Regions from separate parts of the Micromonospora sp. HM134 genome, predicted to be linked through region 2. Evidence: riboswitches for the same ligand, from Rfam matches in the RefSeq annotation. Region 2 holds a riboswitch; each other region holds the start of a gene.
The links. A riboswitch is a leader RNA that binds a small molecule or an ion and turns the genes downstream of it on or off. The one in region 2 is predicted to bind cobalamin.

Region 1: another riboswitch for cobalamin. It lies ahead of bluB (5,6-dimethylbenzimidazole synthase); the one in region 2 lies ahead of FJK98_RS12395 (acyl-CoA thioesterase).
Region 3: another riboswitch for cobalamin. It lies ahead of FJK98_RS22070 (acyl-CoA thioesterase); the one in region 2 lies ahead of FJK98_RS12395 (acyl-CoA thioesterase).

The regions. Positions count from the first base shown of each region.
Region 1 covers NZ_CP041061.1:2,959,558-2,966,753, forward strand. Annotated here, with positions in the region: gene FJK98_RS13010 (SDR family oxidoreductase) at 1-467, shown strand, start outside; gene FJK98_RS13015 (TetR/AcrR family transcriptional regulator) at 651-1,238, opposite strand; gene FJK98_RS13020 (SDR family oxidoreductase) at 1,320-2,210, shown strand; cobalamin riboswitch at 2,311-2,511, shown strand; gene bluB (5,6-dimethylbenzimidazole synthase) at 2,548-3,192, shown strand; gene FJK98_RS13030 (hypothetical protein) at 3,267-3,608, shown strand; gene FJK98_RS13035 (hypothetical protein) at 3,681-4,244, shown strand; gene FJK98_RS13040 (hypothetical protein) at 4,441-4,884, shown strand; gene FJK98_RS13045 (TetR/AcrR family transcriptional regulator) at 4,984-5,583, opposite strand; gene FJK98_RS13050 (hypothetical protein) at 5,686-6,756, shown strand; gene FJK98_RS13055 (methyltransferase) at 6,903-7,196, shown strand, end outside.
Region 2 covers NZ_CP041061.1:2,801,821-2,809,016, reverse strand. Annotated here, with positions in the region: gene metE (5-methyltetrahydropteroyltriglutamate--homocysteine S-methyltransferase) at 1-1,693, shown strand, start outside; partial or broken gene FJK98_RS34810 (ECF transporter S component) at 2,172-2,312, shown strand; cobalamin riboswitch at 2,446-2,666, shown strand; gene FJK98_RS12395 (acyl-CoA thioesterase) at 2,782-3,294, shown strand; gene FJK98_RS33975 (LysE family transporter) at 3,467-3,655, shown strand; gene FJK98_RS12385 (superoxide dismutase) at 3,631-3,900, opposite strand; gene FJK98_RS12380 (Fe-Mn family superoxide dismutase) at 3,906-4,238, opposite strand; gene FJK98_RS12375 (RNA polymerase sigma factor) at 4,420-5,016, shown strand; gene FJK98_RS12370 (hypothetical protein) at 5,013-5,483, shown strand; gene FJK98_RS12365 (HAD family hydrolase) at 5,697-6,806, opposite strand; gene FJK98_RS12360 (acyl-CoA dehydrogenase family protein) at 6,878-7,196, opposite strand, start outside.
Region 3 covers NZ_CP041061.1:5,133,215-5,140,410, reverse strand. Annotated here, with positions in the region: gene FJK98_RS22100 (cation-translocating P-type ATPase) at 1-1,024, opposite strand, end outside; gene FJK98_RS22095 (heavy-metal-associated domain-containing protein) at 1,069-1,284, opposite strand; gene FJK98_RS22090 (hypothetical protein) at 1,453-2,268, opposite strand; gene FJK98_RS22085 (hypothetical protein) at 2,363-2,575, opposite strand; gene FJK98_RS22080 (YcnI family protein) at 2,734-3,453, opposite strand; gene FJK98_RS22075 (LysE family translocator) at 4,057-4,515, opposite strand; gene FJK98_RS22070 (acyl-CoA thioesterase) at 4,688-5,200, opposite strand; cobalamin riboswitch at 5,340-5,472, opposite strand; gene FJK98_RS22065 (hypothetical protein) at 5,529-5,789, opposite strand; gene FJK98_RS22060 (superoxide dismutase) at 5,795-6,409, opposite strand; gene FJK98_RS22055 (Fur family transcriptional regulator) at 6,495-6,953, shown strand.

The DNA of each region.
Region 1 (7,196 bases), 160 kb from region 2:
GTACCGTAAATTCGATCTTGGCGTTGGCTGCTCGGGGTGTCCGCAGCTCGTCGGTCCGGCTGCCCCGCACGGTGCACAACCACGGCGAGGGCGGCTTCGCCGGGCTGCTCACCCAGATTGCCCGGCAGTCCGGCGTCTCCGGCTACCCGGGCGACGGCACCCAGCGCTGGCCGGCCGTGCACGCGGTCGACGCTGCCGTGCTGTTCCGGCTCGCCCTGGAGAACGCACCGGCAGGCACCGCCTGGCACGCGGTGGACGACGAGGGCGACGCGGTGCGGGACATCGCCGAGGTCATCGGGCGGCGACTCGGCCTGCCGGTACGGCAGGTGCCCGAGGAGACGTTCGGCCCACTCGGCGAGATCTTCGCCGCCGACCAGCCGTCGTCGAGCGCACACACCCGGGCGACCCTCGGCTGGACGCCGACCCACCCGAAGCTGCTCGCCGACCTGGAGAACCTCCAGCCCTGACCGGTTGCCCTCCACCCGCGGCGCCGACGCCGGCTGCCCCTGGCCGGGCCGGCGCTGCTGGTGCCGGCTGGCCCGGCACTGACCACTCACCTGCTCGTCTGGCCCGCCCTGCCGACGCTTCCCGGCCACGCCGACGCGATCGTGCAGCCGGCGTCCCGGGCCGTCGAGTCCGCCGCCCGCCGGTCAGGTGTGCCGGCTCGTGGCGGCGACCATGTCGACGAGGGTGTCGGTGAGGTCTTCGGCGCAGACGCCTCCCCACTTCGGGTCGGCCAGCTGGCCACTGGCCTCCAGACCGGCGATCCCGTTCGCGCTGCTGATGAGCAGGGCCGCGTACCGGCGGGCGTCCTGCTCGCCCACCAGTTCGGCGACGACGGCCAGGAACTCGGTCTGGCTCCGCTGGGCGGCCCGGGCGAGTGCGGTGGGATCGCCGGGCGGGTTGCTGAACATGAGCTGGTAGAGGTGTGGCTGAACGCGGCCGACGTCGATGAGCGCGAGGAGACCGCCGCGGATCTTCTCGGCGGCGGACAGGCCCGGGTCGGCGCGGAGGGCCTGCATGCGGTCGCCGAGCGTGTCCCACGCCCGGGTCCCGACGGCGATCAGCAGGCTCTCCTTGTCGGGGAAGTGCCGGTAGGGCGCTCCGCGGGTCACTCCCGCGCGTGCTCCCACCGCGCGCAGCGTCACCGCGTCGAGGCCACCGGAATCGAGCAGCTCAGCGGCCGATTCGAGCAGCGCGCGGCGGGTGGCGGCGGCTGATTCGGCGCGGCTGGTCACGCGGACGATGCTAGTCCGCTGGTGACGACCAGGTCACTTCCTTCGGTTGACGTTGTCATCTCAATGGCGCAGACTAGAGAGATGACAACGTCAACTGAAACTCGGGAACTCGTGGTCGTGACCGGCGCCTCGACCGGCATGGGTGCGGCCACCGCGCGGGAACTGGCCCGCCGCGGCTTCCACGTCCTCGCCGGCGTACGACGCGACAGCGACGCCACGGCCCTGCGGGCCGACCGCATCGAGCCGGTGATCCTCGACATCACCGACCCCGACCACGTCGCCGCGCTCGCCGCCCGGGTCGGGCGGGACCCGCTGCCGCTGCGGGCGCTGGTCAACAACGCCGGCGTCCCCGGCGCCGGCCCGGTCGAGGTGATGCCGCTGCACGAATGGCGGCGCATCTTCGAGGTGAACCTCTTCGGCCACGTCGCCGTCACCCAGGCCCTGCTTCCCGCCCTGCTGCGCGGCAGGGGACGCGTCGTCAACATCAGCTCCCTCAACGGCAGGATCTCCATGGCCGGCTACGGGCCGTACGCCGCCAGCAAGTTCGCGATGGAGGCGATGAGCGACGCGTTGCGCAACGAACTGGCCCCCCACGGCGTGCAGGTGGTGGTGGTCGAGCCGGGCGGCGTCCAGACCGAGATGTCCCGCGTCGGCCTCGCCGCCCTCGGTCGCCTCGACGACACGATGACCCCCGAGCAGAACGAACGCTACGGCGCCCTGATGCAGGCGATACCCTCCCACGTGGCGGCGTTCACCAGGGCCGGGGTGACCTCCACCGTCGCCGCGAAACGGATCGCCGCGGCGGTGACCGACCGCAGGCCCCGCACCCGCTACACCATCGGCGCGACGGCTGCCTTCCTCATCCGGGCCTCCCGTATCCTCCCCGACCGGACGCTCGACCGGATGACGACCTCCGACCTGCGCAGGCACTACCCGACCGGGAACCGTCGCCGGACGACCGCCAGCCGGTGAACGCCGAGGCCGGCGTCAGCGGCCCACCGTCACCCGGCTGCCGGGCCGTATCCGGCGACCACCTCGGGCACGAGGTACGTGATCCACCGGTAGCATCGGCGGCGGCACGAACGTGCGAGGTGCCCCGCGTGGTGCGGGGAGAATCGGGAAGCCGGTGTGAATCCGGCACGGGCCCGCCGCGGTGACCGGGGAGCGACCGTCCAGGCGCGAGGAGCGCAGCCACTGGCCGTACGGCTGGGAAGGCGGACGGGTCGGCGTTGATCCGGGAGTCCGAAGACCGGCCTCGCGTCGACCGCCCACCCGTCCGGGGTGGGCCGAGCGCAGCGGGAGCCTGCCTGTGGAACTCTACGACGCCATCCACCGCCGCCGGGACGTCCGGGCCGAGTTCACCGGGGAGCCGGTGCCGGCCGGCACCCTGCACCGGATTCTCGACGCCGCGCACGCCGCGCCCAGCGTCGGCTACTCGCAGCCGTGGGATTTCGTCCTGGTCCGGGACCCTGCCGTCCGCCGCCGGTTCCACCGGCACGTGCAGGCCGAGCGGGCGACGTTCGCCGCCACCCTGGACGGTGCCGCGGCCGACCGGTTCGCGCGCATCAAGATCGACGGGGTGCTGGAGTCGACGCTGTCGGTCGTCGTCACGTACGACCCGCGGCGCGGGGGCCCGGCGGTGCTCGGGCGGCACGCCATCGCCGACGCGGGCCTCTACTCCGTCTGCCTGGCCATCCAGAACCTCTGGCTCGCCGCCACCGCCGAGGGGCTGGGCGTCGGGTGGGTGTCCTTCTACCGGGAGTCGTTCCTCGCCGAACTGCTGGGCGTGCCGGCCGGCATCCGGCCGGTGGCCTGGCTCTGCGTCGGGCCGGTCACCCACCTGGCGGCCGTGCCCGACCTGGAACGGCACGGGTGGCGGCGGCACAGGCCCCTCGCCGAGGCGGTGCACCACGACCGCTGGCCGCAGCGGGCGACCGACCAACCGAACAGCTAATCCAGATACGTCTATGCAGTTGCTAGGTTTGCGGTTGCAATGAGTCATTGCCTGGTTACGTTGGGAGGAGTTCTATGCGTACCACCGTCAAGGTCCTGGCCGCGTCCGCCCTGGCCGCACTGAGCCTCGTCGCCGCCGGTGCCACCCCGGCCCTCGCCGCCGCCCCGGCGCCCTTCTGCGAGTCCGGCGGCTCGCAGTTCTACTGCGACGGCAGCAGCACCGAAACGACGACCTGGACCATCACCTGGTACTCCGGCAGCGTCGGCACCTTCACCGCCGGGTCGACCCTCTTCGCCAGCTGCCCGGCCAGCAACCTCGGCCGTCCCGTGCGGGCCAGCTACAGCTACTTCGACGGCAGCACCACCCAGTACAGCGACACCACCCAGTTCATCTGCCGCAGCGGCCCCTGGCAGTAGAGCCCTACGGAGTCCGGCGTACGCGCCACCCGCGCGTGCGCCGGACAGGCTGTGGTGGCGGAATGAGGTCCGATGACAGCCGAGCCGGTCCGCGAGGGGAAGTACGCGCGCATCGAGCGGGAGCGGCGGTTCCTGCTGGCCGGACCGCCGCTGCCGGCATCGGTCACCGCCAGCCGTCGCATCACCGACCGGTACCTGACAGGCACCCGGCTGCGCCTCAGGCGTGCCGAAAGCCCCGCCGACGGATCCCGCGAGTGCAAGCTCACCCAGAAGGTGCCCGCCGCGCGGCCGGGCCACATCCAGGGACTCATCACGAACGTCTACCTGTCCCCGGCCGAGTACGAACTGCTCGCCCGCCTGCCCGCCGCGACGCTGTCCAAGACCCGTCTGAGCGTCCCGCCGCTGGGCATCGACATCTTCGATCCGCCCCTGCATGGTCTGATCCTGGCGGAGGCCGAGTTCACCTCCGACGCGGCGGCACGCTCGTTCCTCCCACCCCCGCAGGTCCTCGCCGAGGTCACCGACGACCCCCGGTTCACCGGTGGCTCACTCGTCCATGCCCACCGCGAGGACCTGCTCGGCTGGCTCGCCGACTACGGCATCACGCCAGCCCCTACCACCCCGTGGACCGCCTGAACCCCCTCGACCACCGGCACCGACGACTGCGCAGGTGGTTAATCCGCAGACGGTCCCGTGGGCGGTCGACGGCCGCAATCCGACCGGACGTCGGTCACCGCCGGCTACCGCGCCGACTCGGCTCGGTCGGGGAGTGGGCGAGTCGAGGTGGTAGTTTTCCGCCCCTGTGCTGGGACAGTCGAGAAAGGACGTTCGGGTGACTGACGGCCACTCCGGGGCCGGGCCCGCCGTCGAGGTGCCGCGGCGACGACGTCGGTGGGTCATCCCGTCGGTGGTGGCCCTCGTGGTGCTCGCCCTGGGTGGCGGTGGTGCGGTGGCGTACCGGCAGCTCGCTGACCGGGAGGATGAGGATCCGGGGGTGACGGCCTGTCGGTCGGCCGGGTTCGTGGTGCGGGCCGCGCAGGGCGAGGTCGCCCCTGATGACGAGGTGCGGCGGGTGGGGGAGTTGTTCCAGCGTTCCGCGCACGAGGATCTGCGGTCCGCGGGGGTCTTCGCGGTGGGCACGGTGCAGCGGGCGCAACGGGCGCAGGATCCGCGCGATGCGCCGGAGACGGTGAAGTTGCGGCAGGTCAACCTCGCCGCCGCAGTCCCCAGGTTGATCGCTGCCTGTGCGGAGCGCCAGGTCACCGTCAAGGGATAGCCGTGGACGTGGGCGTCGCTGCGGCCTGACGTACGGTCGCGGCGACGCCCGGACCCGACGGGCGGCATCCGGACAGGGTCGGACCCGCTCGTGCCGGACTCACCCTTCCGGGGCGACCTGACCGTTCGAGGTGGGCAGCCCTTCCAGCTCGGTCCGCAAGGTCGCTAGTGCGGTGTCGATGATGTCGGCGAGCCGGCGACCGTCGTCGGTGTCGAGCCATGCGGCGACGGACACGTACATCAGGGTTCCCGCCGTCTCGGCGAGCAGGTCGGCCCGCAGCGGGTCGAGGCCGCCGGCGCGGAAGCCGTCCCGCATCACCTGGGCCAGCATCGCGCGCTTGTGCTGGTCGCGTTCGCGCAGCCCCGGGTCGGACGCCACGATGGCGCGCCGTTGCCGCAGGTCGTCCTTGCGACCTTCGAAATACGTCTCGGCGAGCGTGCGCAGGCCCGCGACGATGAACGCCAGCGGTTCGTCGGCGGGCGCCGTGGCCATGATCTGCCTGGCGTAGGCACCGATCTCGGCCTCGTCCGCGAAGAGCACCTCGCGCTTGTCGGCGAAGTGCCGGAAGAACGTGCGCGTCGTCAGGCCGGCCCGCGCGGTGATCGCCGGCACCGTGGTCGCGGCGAAGCCCTGCTCGGCGAAGAGTTCGAGCGCCGCCTGCCGCAGCCGCTCGCGGGCATCCGGTCGCCACCTGGCCATGATCCGAGTGTAGCCGTGATGACATCGCGTGTCGTCGCCGGTATGGTGATGACACGGCGTGTCGTCACTGGGGCGGATGCCGCACCAGGGCGGAGCTGTGCCATGACCGACGTGTGGATCCTCGGCGGCACCGGCCGCAGCGGGCGCGCTATCGCGGCCGAACTGCGCCGACGGAACATCGAGCCGGTGCTGGTCGGCCGGGACGCCGAACGGCTCAAGGCCGCCACCGGCGGGCTGCCGACGATGGTGGCCGGTTCGGTCCGCGAGACCGTGGCCGCGATCCGCCGGGAACGGCCGGCCGTGGTGGTCAACACCGTCGGACCGTTCATCGAGACGGCCCTGCCCCTGCTGGACGCGTGCCTCCCGACCGGCCACTACCTCGACCTCGCCAACGATCTGGCCTCGGTGTCGGCGGTCCTCGGCCGGCACGGCGAGTTGACGACAGCGGGGCGCACGGCCGTCACGGGAGCCGGGTTCGGCGTGACCGCCACCGAGAGCGTCGTGGTGAAGCTCTGCCAGGGGCGGCCGACACCCCGGCGGGTCCGGGTCGACATGGTGCCCTCGTTGGCCACCGAGGACGGCGTGGTCGGCGACGCCCTGGCCGCCACGATCGTGGAGGGCATCCCCGGAGTCGAGGGCGGTGGGCGGTTCCAGGGCCGCCGGTACCGCGACGGACGACTCGCCCCGGCCCGTCTCGGCAGCGACCCGATGAAACTGGTCCTTCCCGACGGGTCCACGGTGACCACCGCCGGCATGCCGCTCGGCGAGCTGATGGCCGCCCAGCGGGCCAGCGGCGCAGCGGACGTGCTCGCCGCATCGAGCGAGGCCCCGTCCTCCCCGGTGATGCGCGCGGTGCTGCCCGTGGCGACCGCCCTGCTCGCGATCGGCCCGGTGCGCGCCCTCCTGCGGCGACGGCTCGCCACGGTACCGACCAGGGCCCGCCCGAAGCCCCGCGAGCACTCCTGGGGCCACGCCGTCGTGGAATGGCCGGACGGCAGCATCCGCGAGGGCTGGCTGCGGGTCGGCGAGGCCCAGTCCTGGACGGCGACAGTGCCCGCCGAGGTGGTCCGGCGGCTGCTGGACGGTCAGGGGAAGCCGGGCGCGTACACTCCGGCGGCGCTGTTCGGGTCGACCCTCGCCGAGGCGTGCGGCGGCACGTACCAGGTGCGGTGAACCACTGACGGGTCCCCGTGACCGGCCAGCCGCCGGCCGCGAGCCGCCGACTCGTCGTGCACGGCCCGACGAGACCGCTCGTCCCGTGTCCGGTTTCATCCGGCGTCGTACTGGCACCGGAGGCGGTCGGTCGTGAGGATGGGGGTGTGAGTTCACCGAAGCCCCCCGCCGGCCCCGGGTCCGAGCCGCAGCCGACCGTGGGCGGGCGGGTGGACCCGGCGGGCGGGGAGTCCGGCCTCCCGGCACCGCGTCCCGGCGGGTCTGCTCCGGATCGCCGCTATCTGCTCGACAACGCGCGGGTGGAGGCTGGCGAGCGGTTCACCTGGTTGGCTGAGCTGTTCGACGGTGTCACCATGGGGCACGTCGACCGGCTCGGAATACGGGCGGGCTGGCGCTGCTGGGAGGTCGGCGCCGGTGGCCCCGACATCCCGCAGGCGCTG
Region 2 (7,196 bases):
CGACACGTACGCCCGGATCCTCACCGCCCTGGCCGACGCGGGCGTGGCCTGGGTCCAACTGGACGAACCCGCCTACGTCGCCGACCGCACCACGGCCGAGATCGACGGCCTGCGGCACGCCTACCGACGTCTCGGGGAACTGCCACACCGTCCCCGGATCTTCGTCGCCACCTACTTCGGTGACCTCGGCGACGCCCTGCCGGCCCTGCTGGACACCCCGGTCGAGGCGATCGGCCTGGACCTGGTCGCCGGCCCGGGCAACCTGCACCGGCTCGCCGCCGCCGGTCCCCTGCGCGGCACGACCGTCGTCGCCGGCCTGGTCGACGGACGCAACATCTGGCGCACGGATCTGCGGGCGGCCGTCGCCGCCGGTGCCACGGTCGCCGGACTGGCCGACCACGTGGCGGTGTCCACCTCCTGTTCGCTGCTACACGTGCCGGTCGACCTGTCGGCCGAGACCCACCTCGACCCGGAGTTGTCCGCGCGGCTCGCGTTCGCCCGGCAGAAGGTCGACGAGGTGGTCCTGCTCGGGCGGGCGCTACGCGACGGCACCACCAGCCTGCCGGCCCCGTTGCCGCCCGCCCCGCCGGCGTGGCGGCACGACGACGTGCGCGGCCGGTTGGCGGCGTTGCGCCCTGCCGACCGGCACCGTGGCGACTACGCCGGGCGGGCCGCCCGCCAGCAGGAACGGCTGACGCTACCGGACCTGCCGACCACCACGATCGGTTCGTTCCCGCAGACCGCCGAGCTGCGCCGGGCCCGCGCCGCGCACCGCGCCGGCACTCTCGACGACGCCGGCTACACGCAGCGGATACGCGCCGAGGTGGAGCAGGTCATCCGGTTGCAGGAACGGCTGGGCCTGGACGTGCTGGTGCACGGCGAGCCGGAACGCAACGACATGGTCCAGTACTTCGGCGAACAACTCGACGGTTTCGCCGCCACCACCCACGGATGGGTGCAGTCCTACGGGTCCCGTTGCGTCCGACCGCCGATCATCCACGGTGACGTGGCCCGCCGGGCACCGATGACCGTCGCGTGGTCCACCTACGCCCAGTCGCTGACCGACCGTCCGGTCAAGGGCATGCTCACCGGCCCGGTCACCATCCTGGCCTGGTCGTTCGTCCGCACCGACCAGCCCCTGGCCGACACCGCCGACCAGGTGGCACTCGCGCTGCGCGACGAATGCCACGATCTGGAGGCCGCCGGCATCCGGATCATCCAGGTCGACGAACCCGCCCTCCGCGAGACCCTGCCGCTGCGTCGGGCCGACCAGAAGGCCTATCTGGACTGGGCGGTCGGCGCGTTCCGGCTGGCCACCGGCGGCGTCGCCGACGACACTCAGATCCACACCCACCTGTGCTACAGCGAGTTCGGTGAGGTGATCACCGCCATCGACGCGCTCGACGCCGACGTCACCAGCATCGAGGCGTCCCGGTCGAAAATGGAGGTTCTCGACGACCTGGCCGCGATCGGTTACCGCCGGGGCGTCGGCCCCGGGGTGTGGGACATCCACTCGCCCCGCATCCCACCCCACCACGAGGTGGTCGACGCGCTCCGCCGGGCCGTCACGGCCGTGCCCGCCCGACGGCTGTGGGTCAACCCGGACTGCGGCCTGAAGACCCGCACCTATCCCGAGGTCGAGGCGACCCTCCGACACCTCGTCGCCGCCGCCGCCGAGGTCCGCGCGAGCTGATCGGACTGTTCCGGGCGGACCTGCGGGATCCGCCCGGAACAGCGCGTCGAGTAGACCGGCCTCTCCGGTCCGCCGGCAAGATCGAGCGGCTCGGGAGATCATCGGAGTGCGTGGCGCGGTGTCGGTCCGGAAACGGTCGACGGTTGTCAGGTCCGTTGGGTGTCTGTCAGCTCCCTGATCCGTCTGTCGGCGTCACGCCGGGCCGCGCAGCAGCTCTGCGTGGCGTCGAGGATCTGCCGGATGTCGCTGAGCAGTTTGTTCAGGGCGTCTAACTGGCCGGTCCGCTCGGCTGGTTCCTCGATGATGCCCGCAGTCGCGGCACCGGAGGATGACCGATGGGGCCCTTGCGCTGGTGACGCTTGCACCGGAGTCTCCTTTTGCTGAGTCGCAAGAACTCGGCAGGGGCGGTGCGGTCGCACGCAGCACCGGATGTCGTGCTGTCGCCGATGGTCGACCCGCCCTCAGAAGGTCGCCGTCCACGGCCGTCACCTCGACGTTCGGCTGGGACACCGGGCGGGCGATCACGACGGCGGTGGCGGTCGTGCTGGCCGGCCCGGCGGTGCTGGCCGGACTGCGGCGGGCCGCCCGGCGGGCCGCGTTCGGCGCACCCGTCACCTTTGGCCGCACCCGCGCCGCAGCCGGCGGGGTGCGGTGCGACCGGACCCGGGTCCGTCCGCCACCGCCGAGGCGGGCGGTCAGGGAGGTGGGTCACATCAGGCCCCGGAGCGGCTGGTGGACTGACCGGTCGCGGATAGGCTGTTGCTGGCGCTGGTTCGCCCGGACGTTCGTCACGCCTGGGCGTCGTAAGAGGGAACCCGGTGGGAATCCGGGACTGCCCCGCAGCGGTGAGTGGGAACGACCGCCGTCATCAGCACTGGGCCGCACGGCCTGGGAAGCGACGGCCAGTAGGAGATCCGGGGTGTCCGGGTCACGCCCACGAGTCCGAAGACCTGCCCGCGCTGCGCATCCACGAGGTGGGTGCGCTGCCGTCGACCTCGCGGGCGGGTCGGGCGGGTGATGCGCTGCGGTGTGTCCTCGACGTGCGTGCCGGCTGGTCGGTCGGTGTGCTTCCCGAGGACGGATGAACCATGCACGAGAGCACCACACTCACCGGCCGGCCCCCGTCGGCGTCACGGCTGACCCTGTCGCAGATCATGGACCAGCACCACACCAACCTGATGGGCACCGTCCACGGCGGTCGGATCCTCAACCTCATCGACTCCGTCGCCGGAGTGGTCGCCGCCCGACACTCCGACGGCCCGGCGGTCACCGCCGCCATCGACGAGACCGCCTTCCTACGGGCCGTACGGGTCGGCGACGTCGTGCACGTCGATGCCCGGATCACCTGGGCCGGCCGCAGCTCGATGGAGGTCGCCGTCAAGGTCAGCGCGGACCGTTGGGACCGGGCGGTACCGCCGGTGGACGTGGCCACCGCCCACCTGGTGATGGTCGCCGTCGACGACGACGGTCAGCCGCGAGCCGTGCCGCCGCTGCTGCCGGAGACCGATGGTGACCGGCGTCGTTACCGGGAGGCGCAGATCCGGCGGGAGCACCGGCTCGCTCTTCGGCGGGCGTTGCTCGACGGTGCTGAGGAGGGCTGAGTGGTGCTCGGGCTGTCCGTGGCCACCCTGGCCGGCTACCTTGCCGCCATCGCCGTCCTCATGGTCACTCCTGGGCCGGACATGATGTTCGTCCTGGCCAACGCGACCCGCTACGGCGCCCGGGCCGGCGCGGTCGCCGCGCTCGGGGTCGCGGCCGGGCGAGGCGGTACATGTGGCGACGGTGGTCTGTGGTCTCGCCGCAGTGGTCTCCGCGTCGCCGGTGTTGTTCGCCGCGATCCGCTGGGCCGGGGCGGCGTATCTGATCGTCCTCGGGGTTCGGGCCCTCCGCGACGGCAGGGCGACGGCTTCCACCACGGCGGAGCGGAACAGCCGCTGTCAGGCCGCAGCCGGCGGTGGTTGACCGGCGGTGTTCGCCACGAGTAAGGACAGCTCCCGTACCAGTTCGTCCATGGACTGCCCGCTGCCGGCCCGGACCAGGCCGAGCGCGAGGTCGGCGAGCAGGTAGAAACCGAGGGTTCTGGCCTGCTCGCCGGAGAACGCGGCGAGGAGTTCCTCCGCGCCGGCGTGGTCGCCGCGGTGGGTGGCGGCGATGACCCCGGCGGCGCGTTGGACCAGCTCCGCTGCGGCGGGGGTGGGTGCGCTCACCGGGTTCAGAGCGTGGGACCCGTGGCGCGGGCGGCGTCGAAGCGGGCGGTCACGTCGGCCCAGTCGACCAGGCCCCACAGCCGGTCGACGTAGTCCGGGCGGACGTTGCGGTACTGCAGGTAGTAGGCGTGCTCCCAGGCGTCGAAGACCAGCAGCGGCGTCGAGCCCTGCCCGACGTTGCCGTGGTGGTCGTACACCTGCTCGACGATCAGGCGCTGACCGAGCGGCTCCCACGCGAGGACGCCCCAGCCGGAGCCCTGCACGCTCTTGGTCGCCGCCGACAGTTGCCCCGCGAAGCCCTCGAACGAGCCGAAGTGCTCCTCGATCGCCGCCGCCAACTCCCCGTCGGGGCGGTCGCCGCCGTGCGGGGAGAGGTTGTTCCAGAAGATCGAGTGCTTGCAACAAAGTCGGTCGCGATGTGGGGGCAGGCGTCGACCGCATCGAGAACCGATCGGTGAGCACGCGGCGGCGCAGCCGTGCGACACGGCCCGCGCTGCACCTGGGCGACGAGCGGATGCCGTGAACCTCGGCGGCCTGCCGGGCGACTGTAAGGGTGTGGTGGGCGATACGGGCGGAGACGATGTGGATCGGGTCAGACGCGACGCACTACTCGTTGTGCGGGCGCAGCTGGGAGACCGACGGTCGCTGGCCGAGCTGGTCGGGTACTGGCACGAGCCGGTATGGCGTTATGTGCGGCGCATGCTCGACCGGGCCGGCCTGGCCGACGATGTGAGCCAGGAGGTGTGGGCTGGTGTGCTGAAGGCTCTGCCGGCCCTCAAGGAGCCGGATCGGTTCGCGCCGTGGCTGTTCACGATCGCTCGGCGTTCGGTGATGGATCACCTGCGGGACACGTACCGCCGAGCCGATCCGCCCGACGGTGAGCAGGTGGGGCACGACGACGTCGCCGCGGTGTTGGACCAGGCGCAGGTCATTGACGGCCTGGCCGGCTTGCCCGTCTGCGAACGTGAGGTGCTGATCTTGTTCTATCTCTACGACCTGGCGTTGGAGGAGTGTTCGCAGGTGCTGGCAGTCCCGGTGGGGACGGTGAAGTCCCGGTTGTTCCGCGCACGCCGGATGCTGCGTGACCACATGATTGAGAAGGGATATTCGGGATGACCGAGGGACCCTCGTACGGCCCTGACGACGTCATGCGGGGGCTGTCGCTGCCGCGACGCGTCGGCCTCCTCGTGGCCGGGTTCGGTGGCCTGGCCGCAGCCGTGACCATCGGCCTGCTGCTGGCCACCGAACCCGGCGAGTTGCCGCTACGGACCAGGATCGCGTTCGTCGCGATGATCGGTGTCGGGATGGCGTGGGCCGGGTTCGCGGGCTGGGCGTTGGCCCGCCGCCCGCTGTTCGCTGTCGACCGGGTGATCGCCGCCTGGCTCGCGGTCACCTTCAGCGTCCTGATGACGGTCGGCATGGTGAGTGTCGCCGTCATGCGTGCCGGGCCCGTGGGCATTCTCGCTGTCGGCGGTCTCGGCGTGGCCCTGACCGTCGTGGCGAGCGTGCTGCTCGCCCGGGCCCGGGCCTACCGCAGGGCACTGCTCGCCCGCTGGGACGAGCTCGAACGCCGGAACGGTTGATCAGCCCGCCCAACGGCTCGACCGTCCATCGGCCGCGCCTGAGCCTGCTGCGCCGCAGGTCGACCCGGCCGCCGGTGACGCGGACACCGTCGGGGTCCGGATCACCGCCGTGGTCCGGGACGCCCAACGGGGGCGCGTGTCTGCTTCGATGGCCGACGGCATCACCCTGACTCCCCCACCGCTGTCGGGTCGGTGGAGGCCGGGTGTGGGCGGTCAAACCGCGCTGACGGATGCCGGGCCGGCCAGGTCGGGGGCGGTCAGGTGGAACGCCGACGGCGCGGGTTGCCGGCGCGCCACCAGGTGCAGTCGCTGGACGGCGCGGTCGGCGTCGACGGCGATGCGGTCGCGGCACGCGCAGGGCTCCTCGTCGAAGCCGGCGAACCGGTAGGCGACCTCCATCATCCGGTTGCGGTCGTTGGGTCGGAAGTCGGCGATCAGGTGCACCCCGGCGCGGGCGGCCTGGTCCACCAGCCAGGTCAGCAGGACCGTGCCGGTGCCGAAGGACACCACCCGGCAGGAGGTGGCGAGCAGCCGCAGGTGCCACACCCCGGGGTGCTTCTCCAGAACCAGCACGCCGACCGCGCCGTGCGGCCCGAACCGGTCGGTCAGCGTCGTGACCAGGACCTCGTAGCGGGGGTCGGCCATCAGGGTCCGCAGCGTCCGGTCGGGGTAGTGCACGCCTGTCGCGTTCATCTGGCTGGTCCGTAGGGTCAGTTCCTCGACCCGGGACAGGGTCGCGGCGTCGGCCCGCCGGATGCGCATCACCAGTTCCAGCGAGCGGAGGAAGTCCTGTGCCGGGCCGGTGAACCGGGCCTGCTCGTCGGCCCGCCGCTGGCCGGCCTGGTACATCTGCCGGCGACGGCGGGCGTCCACGGTCACCGACGTCGGAGTGAACTCGGGGCGGTCCAGCAAAGTGGTGGCCGTACCGGCGTCGTAGCAGCGTACCTGCGGGAGGTGGAAGGCGACCTCGGCGCGTTCGGCCGGCTGGTCGTCGATGAAGGCGATGGTGCCGAGCGCGAAGCCCAGGTGGTCGGCGATGCGCCGGACGGCGTCGGACTTGCGTCCCCATCCGATCTGCGGTGCCACGAAGTACTCGGCGACGCCGAGCGCACGGAGCCGGGCCCAGGCCGGTTCGTGGTCGTTGCGGCTGCACACCGACTGGAGGATGCCCCGGGCGTCCAGCCCGGTGATCACGGCGCGGATCGGGTCGGGGAGCACGACCTGTTCATCCTCCAGCAGGACACCCTGCCAGAGGGTGTCGTCGAGGTCCCAGACCAGGCACTTCACGGTCGTGGGTGGGACCGTCGGGACCTCGTGGGTCACGTCGACTCCTTCGGGCTGGCGTTCGTCGGCGGTGGGGAACGACGGGGTGGGTGTCCGGGATGGCGGCGGGATCATCGGCGGTTGACCGCGTGGTCGGCCAGCATCAGCTGACACATCTCGGTGCTGCCCTCGATGATTTCCATGAGCTTGGCGTCGCGGTACGCGCGGGCGACCGGGTGTCCGTCGACGGCACCGGCCGACGCGAGGACCTGGACCGCGTCGGCGGCCGCCCGGGTGGCGTTGCGGGAGCTGACGTACTTGGCCAGGACGGTGGCGGTGACCACGTCGGGCGAGCCGGTGTCCCAGCAGCGGCTGGCGTGCTCGCACAGGCGGGTGGCGACCTGCTCGGCGGACCACAGGTCGGCCAGGTGGCGGGCGACGAGCTGATGT
Region 3 (7,196 bases), 2.3 Mb from region 2:
TCAGAACGAAGGGGACGAAGACGCCCGCGACCTCGTCAGCAAGGCGCTGAATTCGGGCCTTGCATGCCTGTGCTTCGGCCACCAGGCGGGTGATCTGCGCGAGCCGCGTGTCGGCGCCGACCCGGCTCGCCCGCACGACGAGCCGACCGCCGGTGTTCACGGTGGCGCCGGTCACCGCCGAACCGGGACCCACCTCGACGGGGACGCTCTCCCCGGTCAGCAGGGCGACGTCGACCGCGCTCACACCAGCCTCGACCACCCCGTCGGTGGCGATCTTCTCGCCCGGGCGGACCACGAACACATCACCGACCCGCAGGTCGGTGACCGGGGTTCGCCGCTCGGTGCCATTCGCGTCGAGGACGGCGACGTCCTTCGCGCCCAACTGAGCGAGCGAACGCACGGCCGAACCGGCCCGGTACCGGGCCCGCGCCTCCAGCCAGCGCCCGGCCAGCAGGAACGTCACCAGAGCCGCGCCGACCTCGAAATAAAGCGGGTGGTCGTGCCCGGAAAACCAGGACAGGCTCATCCGCAGGCCTGGCCGACCGGCGGGTGTGCCCAGCAGCGCCCACAGGCTCCACAGGAAGGACACCAACGCGCCGAGGGAGACCAGCGTGTCCATCGTGGCGGCGCCGTGGCGGGCGTTGATCAGCGCCGCCCGGTGGAACGACCAACCCGCCCAGGCCACGACCGGCGCGGTCAGCGTGGCGACCACCCACTGCCAGTACGGGAACTGGGCGGCTGGTGTCATCGAGATCACCATTACCGGGGCGGCGAACGCCGCCGCGACGAGCAGCCGTCGCCCCATGTCGTTGCTGGCCTGGTCGTCGTCCTGGGCAATGGTCGTCGGCGCGGGCGGCCGGGCGGTGTAGCCCATCGCGGTTACGGTCGCTACCAACTCCGGCACCGCTACCGCCGGGGTGTGCTCCACCGTGGCGGTGGCGGTGGCGAAGTTGACCGTGGCCCGTACGCCGTCGATCCGGTTGAGTTTGCGCTCGATGCGGTTGGCGCAGGCCGCGCAGGTCATGCCCCCGATCGTCAGCGATGTGAGCAGCTGGTCAACGGTGGTGGTCACGCGGGGCTGCCGGCCAGTTCGAAGCCGGCCTCGTCTACCGCCCGCTGAACCTCGGCCAGCGGCAACGCCTCGGCGCTGCGAATGGTGACACGGCCCGCCTCGACATCGACCTCGACGGTCTGAACGCCCGACAATGCGGTGAGTTCGGAGGTGACGGACTGGGCGCAGTGCCCGCAGGTCATACCCCGAACCTGGTACGTGGATTGCACGATGACCTCTTTCGAGTCAGCCGGATCCGCACGATGTGCGGCGGAGAACGGGGGCGGCACCCTGCCCTGGTGTCGACCCTGGGTGGCACACCGCGGATGGTCCTGCGGTGGCGTGTCCCGGCTCCGCACCATGGTACGCGGGAAATGTCGACGCGGTTCAGCAGAACGTGGTCATTCACTCGACATCTGATCGAGAACCAGCATCGTCTCGCGGCGCAGTGCGCCGCGCCGGACGTCGCGTTCTCGGGTGGCGAGGGCAGCCTCCATCACATGGGCGTCGAGAAGGGGGCGGTGCACGCACAAGTCAGCCGACCCGGAAAAGGGAGATGACTGGGCACGTACGAGCCGGAGACGGTCTGCCTTGCCGTTCCGCCCGACCATACGGTGCGGCGCCGGCCCGGGTCCGAGGATCTCTTCCAGCCCGGTGGGAGAGAGCAGCATCGAGGTGCTCAAGCCGACCGATTCGCCCTCGGCGAGCCGGCGGGCGATGCGGCCCGAGTGCTGCTGGCTTGACCCGAGCAGGTCGAGTCGGCAGCGCACGGCCATCCGCAGCCGGTGCGCGACGAGCGGTCCCGTGATGGTGGCCGCTGTCTCGGCGGCGGGTGGCGTCCAGTACCGCTCGTGGCGAACCGCTCCGTCGTCGTACAGAAGCGCCCCGGTAGCCTCGGGCAGGAGTACCGCGGTGGGCCCGGGTCGAGTGCCGGCGACCCCATCACCGAGCCAGAGCCGGCAGACTCCCGCCACATCGCCGGCAACGTACGTGCCGTACGGCGCGCGGACGAAGGTGAGGTAGCTGCCGGGCAGTCGGGCGAGCGCGCCGAACGCATGACGCCGCACAGCCCGGCTGACCTGCTCGGTGAGGAGTCGGGGTGACAGGGGGCAGGGACCGAGCAGCACCATTCGGAAGCCCGGAACGTCGATCTGGTGCACAGCCCGCTGCGGCCACCACCCGGTGAGCCATGGGTTGCCGGAGATCGGATCGAGCATAGTCCGGCGGGGACCTGGCGACCGGTCGTCGATGGCGTCCGAGGGGCGGTGGCTCATCACCCAGCATCGGGTGCCGGGGATGTCGGACGTCAATCTAGGCGGAGGCCACGTCGTCCAGCGCGCCCGAGCGGGCGAGGCCGACGATGTCGCTGAGCTGGCCGCCGCTGAGTCGGATCGCGTTGCCGAAATCATCGGTAATGACGACTCGCTGCTCGGCCGGCGCTGCGGGGTCGATGTACAGCTCCGGGCATCCGCAGTTGCAGTTGCCGCACAGGGTGAGCACGTGTACCAGGCCGTCGGCTGCCATGTGAGCCTCCACTCGTCGGACGTCGTTGTTCAGGCTAGGGAGGGTCTATGCGTTCCTGCCGTGACCGATCAGTGTTTGTCAGCGGGCGACTATTCCTGACGGGGTGGGAACCCGGTGGTGGTGCTGTCCGACTACCTCTGATTGTGTGGGTGGTCGGGCTACCGACGTGGCTTCCCGAGTGTCCGATTGAGTAGTCCCAACAGGAGCGCCGCGGCACCGAGGACGACACCGGCCACGGCGACAGCCAGCGCGACCCCGGCCGGCCGGTCGGCGGCGGCCGTCGGCGGGGGTGCGGTGATCGGCATCCCGTGTTCGTCGACGCCGCTGGCCGCAGCCTCGGTCAGGCGTAGGACGATGGCGGGGTTCTCCGGCTCGGGGCCGCCGGCCGGGGGTTCCTCGATCCAGCGGGAGATGACGCCGTCGGCGTACGTCTGGAGAGCCTTGAACACGATCCGGTCGCCGGTCGTGGGCAACGGGCCCACGGAGACGCTGAACTCCTGGAACTGGTTGCCGTCGATGGCGTCCTCGGCGGTTGCCGCCGTCCAGGTCACCGAGGTGATCGCCTCGGTCACCGTTGCCGAGCCGACCTTGACCGGCGCGGCGAGTGGGCCGTCCTCGACGGTCGCCCGCCACCCGGCCAGCTTGTGGACCGCCGCCGAGGTGATCGGTGTGGTCTCGGGCATCACGATGCGTACGCTTGTCGTCGGCGCTTCGGCGCGCTCGTTGGGCACCCGGAACGTCAGGGTGGTGAATCCACCTGGCGCGGCCTGGGCGGGGCTTACCGAGACGTGCGCCTGCGCCGGGCCGACCGGCGCGATCGCGACCGCCGCTCCCGCGAGCAACGCCAGGGCGATCCGGCCCGGTACATGCTGTCGCATCGTTCATCTCCTCCTGCTGGGCGTGCCTTCGCTGGCCTTCAGCGGCGGCTATCGCACGATGTTCATCATGGTGGGGAGGCCGTCGGGTGGCGTGTGGGGGTGTGCCAGGCGATGTGGCCGTCCGGTCGCACCAGAAGGCCACCGGTGTCGTGCAGGCCGCACTGGTCGAGGAAGACCGTTCGCGCAGATGGCGACATCACTCGGTCGAGGTGGTGGACGGTCAGTGGAAACCCGACCTTCTGCTGCTCGGCCGCAGTCGAGGCCCAGGCCGCGTCGGGCCGGCGAGCAGGATGAAACCGTCGCCTGCGACCAGGTCGAGGGTGGACCGGGTCTGTTCCGGGTCGAGCCAGACGTGGGGGAGACGGTGGCCCGGCCGGCCGGTGGGGACGTAGTCGGCCACCGGATCCCCGGCAGGCGGGGCCGTGCCATCGGCGATGACGGCGGCGGAGGTGTAGTGGTGGCGAACACCGCCGGTCAACCACCGTCGGCTGCGGCCTGACTGCGGGGTCCCCGTGCCGGTCGTCGGGCACGGGGACTCCGCACAGCGCCGACGACCGGACCACGGCGGGCCGCCGATCCGGGACCAGCCGTGGGACAGCGCGGTCATCCGCTGGTGGCCAGGCGGACACCCAGGGCGATGAAGGCCACCGCGCAGACCCGGCTGATCCGCCGAGACCACCGACCGTCGGTCACCCGGCCGGCGAACCTGCCCGCCCCGGCTCCGAGAGTGACATCGACGGTGAGCTGCACCACGACGAAGATCGCACCGAGGAGCACCAGCTGCGCCGTCACGTCGCCAGTCGCCGGGCTGACGAACTGCGGCAGGAAAGCCACACTGAACAGGATCATCTTGGGGTTGAGGAGATTGGTCACCAACCCGCGGAGGAACGCCCCGCCACTGCGGCTGTTCCGCTGCGCCGTGGTGGAAGCCGTCGCCCTGCCGTCGCGGAGGGCCCGAACCCCGAGGACGATCAGATACGCCGCCCCGGCCCAGCGGATCGCGGCGAACAACACCGGCGACGCGGAGACCACTGCGGCGAGACCACAGACCACCGTCGCCACATGTACCGCCTCGCCCGGCCGCGACCCCGAGCGCGGCGACCGCGCCGGCCCGGGCGCCGTAGCGGGTCGCATTGGCCAGGACGAACATCATGTCCGGCCCAGGAGTGACCATGAGGACGGCGATGGCGGCAAGGTAGCCGGCCAGGGTGGCCACGGACAGCCCGAGCACCACTCAGCCCTCCTCAGCACCGTCGAGCAACGCCCGCCGAAGAGCGAGCCGGTGCTCCCGCCGGATCTGCGCCTCCCGGTAACGACGCCGGTCACCATCGGTCTCCGGCAGCAGCGGCGGCACGGCTCGCGGCTGACCGTCGTCGTCGACGGCGACCATCACCAGGTGGGCGGTGGCCACGTCCACCGGCGGTACCGCCCGGTCCCAACGGTCCGCGCTGACCTTGACGGCGACCTCCATCGAGCTGCGGCCGGCCCAGGTGATCCGGGCATCGACGTGCACGACGTCGCCGACCCGTACGGCCCGTAGGAAGGCGGTCTCGTCGATGGCGGCGGTGACCGCCGGGCCGTCGGAGTGTCGGGCGGCGACCACTCCGGCGACGGAGTCGATGAGGTTGAGGATCCGACCGCCGTGGACGGTGCCCATCAGGTTGGTGTGGTGCTGGTCCATGATCTGCGACAGGGTCAGCCGTGACGCCGACGGGGGCCGGCCGGTGAGTGTGGTGCTCTCGTGCATGGTTCATCCGTCCTCGGGAAGCACACCGACCGACCAGCCGGCACGCACGTCGAGGACACGCCGCAGCGCATCACCCGCCCGACCCGCCCGCGAGGTCGACGGCAGCGCACCCACCTCGTGGATGCGCAGCGCGGGCAGGTCTTCGGACTCGTGGGCGTGATCCGGATGCCGGATCTCCTACTGGCCGTCGCTTCCCAGGCCGTGCGGCCCAGTGCTGGTGACGGCGGTCGTTCCCACTCACCGCTGCGGGGCAGTCCCGGATTCCCACCGGTCGGTGCCGTCGGCACGTCTGGTGGTGCCGGCGGCACCGACCGGATGACCACCGCCGTCAGCTGTCGGGCGGAGTGGCGGTGACGGCGACGAGCAGGGACAGTTCCCGCACGAGATCGTCCATGGACTGGCCGCTCTGCGCGCGGAGCAGCCCGAGGCTCAGATCGGCCAGCAGGTAGAAGCCGAGGCTCTTGGCCTGCTCGGAACCGAACGCGGCGAGCAGCTCCTCGGCGCCGCCGAGGTCACCGCGGTGCTTGGCCGCGATGACCCCGGCGGCGCGTTGGACCAGTTCGGCCGCTGCCGGGGTGGGGCTGGTCACGCCGATCAGATCTTTGGCGTGGTGGCGCGGGCGGCGTCGAAGCGGGCGATCACGTCCGGCCAGTTGACCAGGTTCCACAGCCGGTCGACGTAGTCCGGCCGGACGTTGCGGTACTGCAGGTAGTAGGCGTGCTCCCAGGCGTCGAAGACCAGCAGTGGAACGGAGCCCTGGCCGACGTTGCCGTGGTGGTCGTAGACCTGCTCCACGATCAGCCGCTGTCCGAGTGGTTCCCAGGCAAGCACGCCCCATCCGGAGCCCTGCACGCCCTTGGTGGCGGCGGACAGCTGCCCGGCGAACGCGTCGAACGTGCCGAAGTGCTCCTCGATCGCGGCGGCCAGCTCGCCGTCGGGACGGTCACCGCCGTCCGGGGAGAGGTTGTTCCAGAAGATCGAGTGCAGTACGTGCCCGGACAGGTTGAACGCGTACGTCTTCTCCAGGCCGACCAGGGTCGAGAAGTCTCCCTTCGCTCGGGCCTCGGCGAGCTGCTCCAGGCCGTCGTTGGCGCCCTTGACGTACGCGGCGTGGTGCTTGTCGTGATGCAGCTCCAGGATCTGCCCCGACATGGCCGGCTCCAGCGCGCCGTAGTCGTAGGGCAGATCGGGCAGGGTGTAGACCGCCATCAGAACTCCTCGGACTTGCTGCCAATCTTACGCTCTTGCCACTATCTTGCAATAGAACTGGTGATCGTGCGGCGAGGAGCGGCGGTTGACCACATCGGAGACCGAGCGGGTGAACCCCGCGATGCAGCGATTACGCCGCGCTGGCCTGCGCAACACCGCAGCCCGGCGCGGAGCGCTCGACCAACTCGCCCACGCCGTAGGTGGCCGCGGGCACCTCACCGTGAACGAGCTGTATCAAGCCCTGCTCGCCCGTGGTGTGGCCGTGGAACTGTCAACCGTGCATCCGGTGCTGCAGCAACTGGTCGAGCTGGGCATCGCCCACACCGTGCCGGTCGGCAGGACGACGACCTTCGGCCTCGCCGACGACGCCCATCACCACGCCGTCTGCGGCACCCGCGGCGACCGGCGGCAACTGCCGGCCGAAGCCATCGCGGCGAGCGTGGCCGCCGCCCGCGCTGTCGGGATCAACACGGAACTATCCGGCCAGCCCAGCGGTGACGTGGTCTACGGGCGGCGTGCGCGGTGCCGAACAACGGCCCGCTGAGGACCGCACCCGCCGGCACACCCCCCGCCCCGGTGTCGGTCGGACCCGGGGCCCGGCACGCCTCTCCGCACCGGGTTGCGCAACCGCGGCGGGCCGACCGGCAGCTGCTCGCTGGCCCTCCGCGCGACGGCACCTGCCAACACACAACTCGAAGACCGCACGGATGCGCAGGCGCTGCTGGCGGACCAGCCTCGGCTCCGCCACGTCGTCACGGAAGCCGACCTGCACACACTGCGAGTAGCC